Regions from separate parts of the Vibrio rotiferianus genome, predicted to be linked through region 2. Evidence: predicted binding sites of a transcription regulator. Region 2 holds the regulator's gene; each other region holds the start of a gene.
What was found. The regulator PurR, encoded in region 2, represses purine synthesis genes. The targets are predictions, from matches to a motif close to TNANGNAAACGTTTNCNTNA.

Region 1 (2,206 bases), 1.5 Mb from region 2:
GGTAAGGTGTGAAGTTCAAGTAAGCAACGAATTCGTTGATAACTAGTTTCTGACCGATGAATGAACCAGCAACAACTGCTTCGTTCCAAGGAACACCGATTAGGAATGCTAGTGGAGAGAATGCGTAACCTAGGATTAGCTCTAGTGTTAGTTCAGGCATACCGAACCAACCACCGATGCCACCTAGCATACCGTTAACAAGAGCAATAAGACCTACGAACGCGATTAGCATTGCACCAACGTTTAGTGCAAGTTGTAGACCAGAAGCCGCACCGCCCGCTGCTGCGTCGATTACGTTAGCTGGTTTGTCGTCGCCACCGTCCATTGCTTCTTCGATGTCTTCGTGAGGCTTATCAGTCTCAGGGTGAAGAATCTTAGCGAATAGTAGACCACCTGGTGCTGCCATGAATGATGCTGCTACTAGGTACTCTAGAGGAACACCCATTGAAGCGTAACCAGCTAGTACACCACCAGCTACAGATGCTAGACCACCACACATTACCGCGAATAGCTCAGATTGAGTCATCTTAGGTACGAATGGACGAACAACTAGAGGTGCTTCAGTTTGACCTACGAAAATGTTAGCTGCAGCAGACATTGATTCCGCGCGAGAAGTGCCAAGCGCTTTTTGTAGTGCACCACCAAGAATCTTGATAACCCACTGCATTGCGCCAATGTAGTAAAGAACTGAAATCAGTGCTGAGAAGAAGATCAGTGTAGGAAGAACGCGGAATGCGAAGATGAAGCCGCCGCCGCCGAATACTTCGAACATCTTGTCAGAAACAAGACCACCGAATAGGAATGATGAACCATTGTTACCGTAGTTGATAACGTTAGAAACACCAGTAGAGAAACCGTTCAGTAGATCACGGCCCCAAGGTACATAAAGAACAAATGCACCTAATACGAATTGGATAGCAAATGCGCCACCCACAGTTCTTAGATTGATAGCTTTACGGTTATTAGAAAATGCAAATGCAATAGCAAGAAGCACTACCATACCGACTAGGCTCATAAACAGGCTCATAGTTTATGACTTCCTTATAAGTTATTTGTTGGCGTGTTACAAAATGGAGCTATAAAGCGGGGGCAATTATACTCATCCAGAATCAATTAAAGTAATGCCATCCTCACACTTTCTTATAAGATTCATCATTGATTCACCTGCGTTTGTGAGTTATCTCACAATAAGAAGGGAAACGTTTTCTATTCTGAACAGCATCTTTAGATTTTATTCACATATGGAGAAGGCTGAATTGCTATTTTTCCATAGACTTTCAGCAATCGATTGCTTTTCTCTGTTATGCAACTCTGAGAGTTGATTCAATATATGAATGAGTTTGGCAGGGTGATTCGGCTCGCCCTGATAGCCAAGTATAGGCATATCCGGAGCGTCCGTTTCTAAAACAAGATATTCAAGTGATAATCTTTGAATCGCGTCGCGTGTTTTATTCGCTCTTGGGTAGGTAATAGAGCCGCCAACACCGATAAAAAAACCTAATCGAACCCATTCCATTGCTTGCTGATAACTGCCAGAAAACGCGTGCAATACGCCACCTTTAGGAAGCTTAGCCGCTTTAACCATTTGGATAAGTCGATTGTGCGCTTTACGGCTGTGTAGAATCACCGGCAAATCAAATCGCCTGGCGAGTTCAAATTGCAACTCCAGTGCACGTTCTTGCAATTCAACCGGCACTTCGATGGCGAAGTCGAGACCGCACTCCCCTATCGCAACACATTGTCGACTAGACGAAAAAAGTAATGATTCCAGTTCCGGAACAAACTGCTCAAAACCTTGTTGTAGAAAATAAGGATGGAAGCCAAGCGCGTAATAAAGATGGGGGTATTGATTGGCCAGCGCTTGAATATGAGTCCAATTACTCGGCCCAACAGAAGGAATCAAGATGCGCTCAACGCCTTGCTCGCGAGCGAGATCGACTTGGTGAGCAAAATCCTCTTGAAAGACATCGAAGTCAAAGTGGCAATGAGTATCAAACAGTTTCATTATTTGGCTTCTTTTGCTCTTCTTTATTGGAAGAAGAGTTTTCGTGAACAGGGTCCTGTTTATACGGCACGCAACTGCGTTTTTGATCAGGCGTCAGCCCCATCTCTTTACACCAATCATCGTAGCGTTTGAGTCCTTTTTTAAACCAGTTCATTGCCCCCCCTTTTTTAGCCCATAGAGTTCTTTCTGCGCCAAATAAAA
Region 2 (2,206 bases):
ACACATGGAAGATGCGTTCGAAAAGCAAAATGAGTTCATCCAGCAACACCTTTTGACATGGCTACCTCAGTTTGCCGCTAAATGTAAGCAATTCGATGAATTTGGCTTCTATGTTAGTGTCGCGCAACTATTAATTGCATTTTGTAAACTGGACAGCACCTACCTTCTTGGTGAATAATTGCCGCCTATTTTGGGGAGTCTGTCATTCAGACTCCCTATTTTATTCGTTTGTTTTTAATCTGGCGCAGAGAAATACAATCCATTTAGCCGTTAAACTGTGACCTCCGAGGCACAAAACAACCACCTAAAACATTGCCAGCTTGCCCGCATCAGTCTAAAATGTGAGCGCAAACGATTAAATATGATTTATATGTAAACCGCTGAAATAAAGCGGTTTTTGTGTTTTCTTAACAGGATTGCTGACCAATTCCTCACTTAGTATAAGAAAGGAATATGAGACTCAGCGATAAATGTTGCTACAAACCTTTTTATACCGATTTCGGAACAACCGCTGCCAAATATCTCAGCAATGCCCCTATTCGCAGTTGCTCGGTTTGCGCAAGACCCTAAGCGTATGGTTGTCTTCACTACGGTATTTACAGTAGCTCGATACAGGACATCATTTATGGCCACTATTAAAGACGTTGCTCGCTTAGCCGGCGTTTCTACCACTACGGTTTCGCACGTAATTAATAAAACTCGCTTTGTTGCAGAAGCAACTCAAGAAAAAGTAATGAAAGCGGTGGATGAACTTAATTACGCACCAAGTGCCGTTGCGCGCAGTTTAAAGTGCAACTCAACTCGTACCATCGGTATGCTAGTAACTCAATCTACCAACCTGTTCTTCTCTGAAGTGATCGATGGTGTTGAGAGCTACTGTTACCGTCAAGGTTACACTCTTATCCTATGTAACACGGGCGGTATTTACGAGAAGCAACGTGACTACATCCGCATGCTCGCTGAAAAGCGTGTAGATGGCATTCTAGTAATGTGTTCTGACCTGACGGAAGAACTAAAAGAGATGCTTGATCGTCACTCAGACATACCTAAAGTTGTGATGGACTGGGGTCCAGAAAGCTCACAAGCAGACAAGATCATTGATAACTCAGAAGAAGGCGGTTACATCGCGACAAAATATCTGATCGACAATGGTCACACAGACATCGCGTGTTTAAGCGGTCACTTCGAAAAAGCTGCGTGCCAAGAGCGTATTGCGGGTTATCGCCGTGCAATGGCAGAAGCAAACCTTGCGGTTAACGAAGATTGGATTCTTGAAGGCAACTTTGAATGTGATACCGCTGTGCTAGCGGCAGATAACATTACTGCAATGGAAAAACGCCCTACCGCAGTTTTCTGTTTCAATGACACTATGGCACTTGGCTTGATGAGCCGCCTTCAGCAGAACGGTATCAAGGTACCAGATGATGTTTCTGTTATCGGCTATGACAACATTGAGCTGGCAGAGTACTTCTCACCACCACTAACGACTATCCACCAACCAAAACGTCGTGTGGGTAAAAACGCGTTTGAGATCCTACTAGAGCGTATCAAAGATAAAGAACACGAAAAACGAGTGTTTGAAATGCAGCCAGAGATCGTGATTAGAAATACGGTTAGAAAGCTCAACTAGTCTTTAGGTAGTACTCGTTTACTCATCATAAAAGCACCCACATGGGTGCTTTTTTATTTCACAATTCATCCGCGGCAACAGGTTTGTATGTAAAACTTTGCGGGCTTGTTATTTCTTCGTGCACTCTACTCTCTAGTACTGACCTTTTTCTGGTAGACCACTTTGTTAATCTATGAAACTTAACTCACGAAAAAATAACTATTAATTGAACTAAGATCACATTTATAAACGCAGAGTGTGATATTAGTCCAATATAGCAAGTATGCTCTCAGTGTCACGCACAGGGCAAACCACTCTAAAGAGTGGGACGCAAAGCTTCCGGCCTAAACTATCGCATGAGATAGCATGGTAGCGGGGTTACCGATGGCAAGTATGCATATGACGAGTTTACCCTTTAATGACATTGTGTCTGCATGCGTTTGCTAATCTCTCGGACCTGATTTTTGGTGGCGTAATTTAAATTACACCGAGATAACACATCATGGATAAACCGATACTCAAAGACTCTATGAAGCTTTTTGAGGTGCTTGGTACGATCAAGTCACGCTCAATGTTTGGCGGCTTTGGCCTTTTTGC
Region 3 (2,206 bases), 220 kb from region 2:
GGCTTTTGGTATTTTAAATTAAAAGTTCGTTGTGGCACTTGTGCTTCCTTTGCGTTCTCAACCCCTCCCTAACCCTCCCCTTAGAAAGGGGAGGGGACTAGACCTGAGCGCGTTTAGTGTGAAACACCAACCGACAATTAATATGATGTTCGCTGTAATTTCATGAGTAAAAGCGATCTCAGCCCGATCCTCCCCATTTTTAAGAGGGAGTTCGAGGGGATTGCTACTCCGAACTAAATCTAGCTTCGGTATTTGAATAAGTCAGGAAACAAAAAGCGAACTCATTCCAGTCCTCCCCATTTTCAAGAGGGAGCTAGAGGGGATTGCTACTCCGAACTAAATCCAGTTTGGGTATTTGAATAAGTCAGCGAACTAAAAGCGATCTCAGTCCGGTCCTCCCCATTTTCAAGGGGGAGCTAGAGGGGGTTGTTGCTCCAAACAAAAAGGGCTCCTTGCGGAGCCCTTTCAGTATCGGTAATTCTTTATTTCTTCGTATGGAACTGCTCGCAAGCCAGCATCGTGTTCTCAATTAGGCTTGCTACCGTCATTGGGCCAACGCCGCCCGGTACTGGGGTAATAAAGCTCGCATTCTCACGTGCTTTATCGTATTCCACGTCACCCACTAGCTTGCCAGATTCAAGACGGTTGATGCCCACATCGACCACAACCGCGCCTTTCTTAACCCACTCACCAGGAATGAAGTTTGGTTTACCAACGGCAACCACAACTAGGTCAGCTTGGCGAACGTGACCTTCTAGGTCTTTTGTGAAGCGGTGACAAGTCGTTGTTGTACAACCAGCAAGAAGCAGCTCAAGCGTCATTGGGCGGCCAACGATGTTCGATGCGCCAACCACAACCGCGTGCTTACCACGTAGCTCAATGTTGTAACGGTCAAGAAGAGTGATGATGCCTTTTGGTGTACAAGAGCGAAGCTTAGGAATGCGCTGCGCTAGACGGCCCACATTGTAAGGGTGGAAGCCATCTACGTCTTTTTCTGGGTGAATACGCTCAAGAACGTGTGTTGCATCGATACCAGCAGGAAGTGGCAACTGAACAAGAATGCCGTCGATTTCTGCATCGTTGTTCAACTCATCAATCAGAGCCAACAACTCTTCTTCTGATGAAGTTGCAGGAAGGTCAAAAGACTTAGATACAAAACCAACTTCTTCACACGCACGGCGCTTACTGCCAACGTATACCTGAGATGCTGGATCTTCGCCAACTAAAACTACTGCCAATCCTGGCGCACGTAGTCCTGCTTCTTTGCGAGCTTTCACTCGAGCCGCAACTTCCGAACGAACAGTTTGGGAGATAAGGGTTCCATCAATATTTTGAGCAGTCATGACTTTCCTTAATAAATTGAGAAGGCAAATTAATCGCTGCGCATTGTCGCAGAAAAACTGTGAGACATCCATACGCAAACGTTTGCTTTGTGGTGTTTTTGAACATTTCTCATTTCAATGCCCTTTTTTTAGGCACTCAGATCAGAATGTTATGAAAACCCGTTGATTTAAGCGTTTGAACTCGTATAATCCTGTCCCTGTAGCGCGCCCTTAGCTCAGCTGGATAGAGCACGTCCCTTCTAAGGATGTGGTCATAGGTTCGAATCCTATAGGGCGTGCCATATTCTATAAGGCCTGACAGCTTATCAAGTTGTCAGGCCTTTGTCGTTTCTGGCGTTTGTAGTCGGCTAAATAGTCGGGTAAGCGTGTAGCTTAATGTAATCACTTGTAATTAATACGCTCAAGCAAAAGTGATTTTCCGCCTATAGATATACTTCAATATTCTGGTAGAACGTACTTTTCCCGCCCTCTCTTTATATACCTACAAGCCCAATAGTAGACATATCAAAGCAGATAGCTTTGATTTCTCTAGCAATGCCCATATCTGAAGCGTCCTGTAAAATCGGAATACTTTTCACTGCGCCATACTATTTAAAAAAGGTCTAGAACCCATTTACCTACGACACAACATGTCACATATCACGTTATATTAGCTTGGTTTGATAACTAACTTGCGAAAACCTTGAAGTTATCGGTATCGTTGATATTCAGTAAGGAGCATAAGTCGTGATAGATGCCCCACCATATTTTTTCATTTGCTTGAGCTGTAAGCATGAGTTTGTGAAAAAACATAAGTTGGTTTTCTTTTGCCCTAAGTGCCGTTCTACTCAAGTAGTGAGTAACTTCAAAATAGTTAAGTAATC

Region 1: the regulator PurR is predicted to act here: its motif matches at 1,192-1,211, upstream of BSZ04_RS11425 (NupC/NupG family nucleoside CNT transporter).
Region 3: the regulator PurR is predicted to act here: its motif matches at 1,414-1,433, upstream of folD (bifunctional methylenetetrahydrofolate dehydrogenase/methenyltetrahydrofolate cyclohydrolase FolD).

What each region holds. Positions count from the first base shown of each region.
Region 1 covers NZ_CP018312.1:503,199-505,404, reverse strand. The annotation lists gene BSZ04_RS11425 (NupC/NupG family nucleoside CNT transporter) at 1-1,027, opposite strand, end outside; gene BSZ04_RS11420 (TatD family hydrolase) at 1,232-2,005, opposite strand; gene BSZ04_RS24950 (DUF5363 family protein) at 1,992-2,159, opposite strand.
Region 2 covers NZ_CP018312.1:1,988,985-1,991,190, forward strand. The annotation lists gene torD (molecular chaperone TorD) at 1-178, shown strand, start outside; gene purR (HTH-type transcriptional repressor PurR) at 626-1,630, shown strand; cyclic di-GMP riboswitch class I at 1,905-1,995, shown strand; gene BSZ04_RS18300 (TfoX/Sxy family DNA transformation protein) at 2,112-2,206, shown strand, end outside.
Region 3 covers NZ_CP018312.1:2,204,734-2,206,939, reverse strand. The annotation lists gene BSZ04_RS19250 (endonuclease domain-containing protein) at 1-38, opposite strand, end outside; gene folD (bifunctional methylenetetrahydrofolate dehydrogenase/methenyltetrahydrofolate cyclohydrolase FolD) at 483-1,343, opposite strand; tRNA gene BSZ04_RS19240 (tRNA-Arg) at 1,548-1,624, shown strand.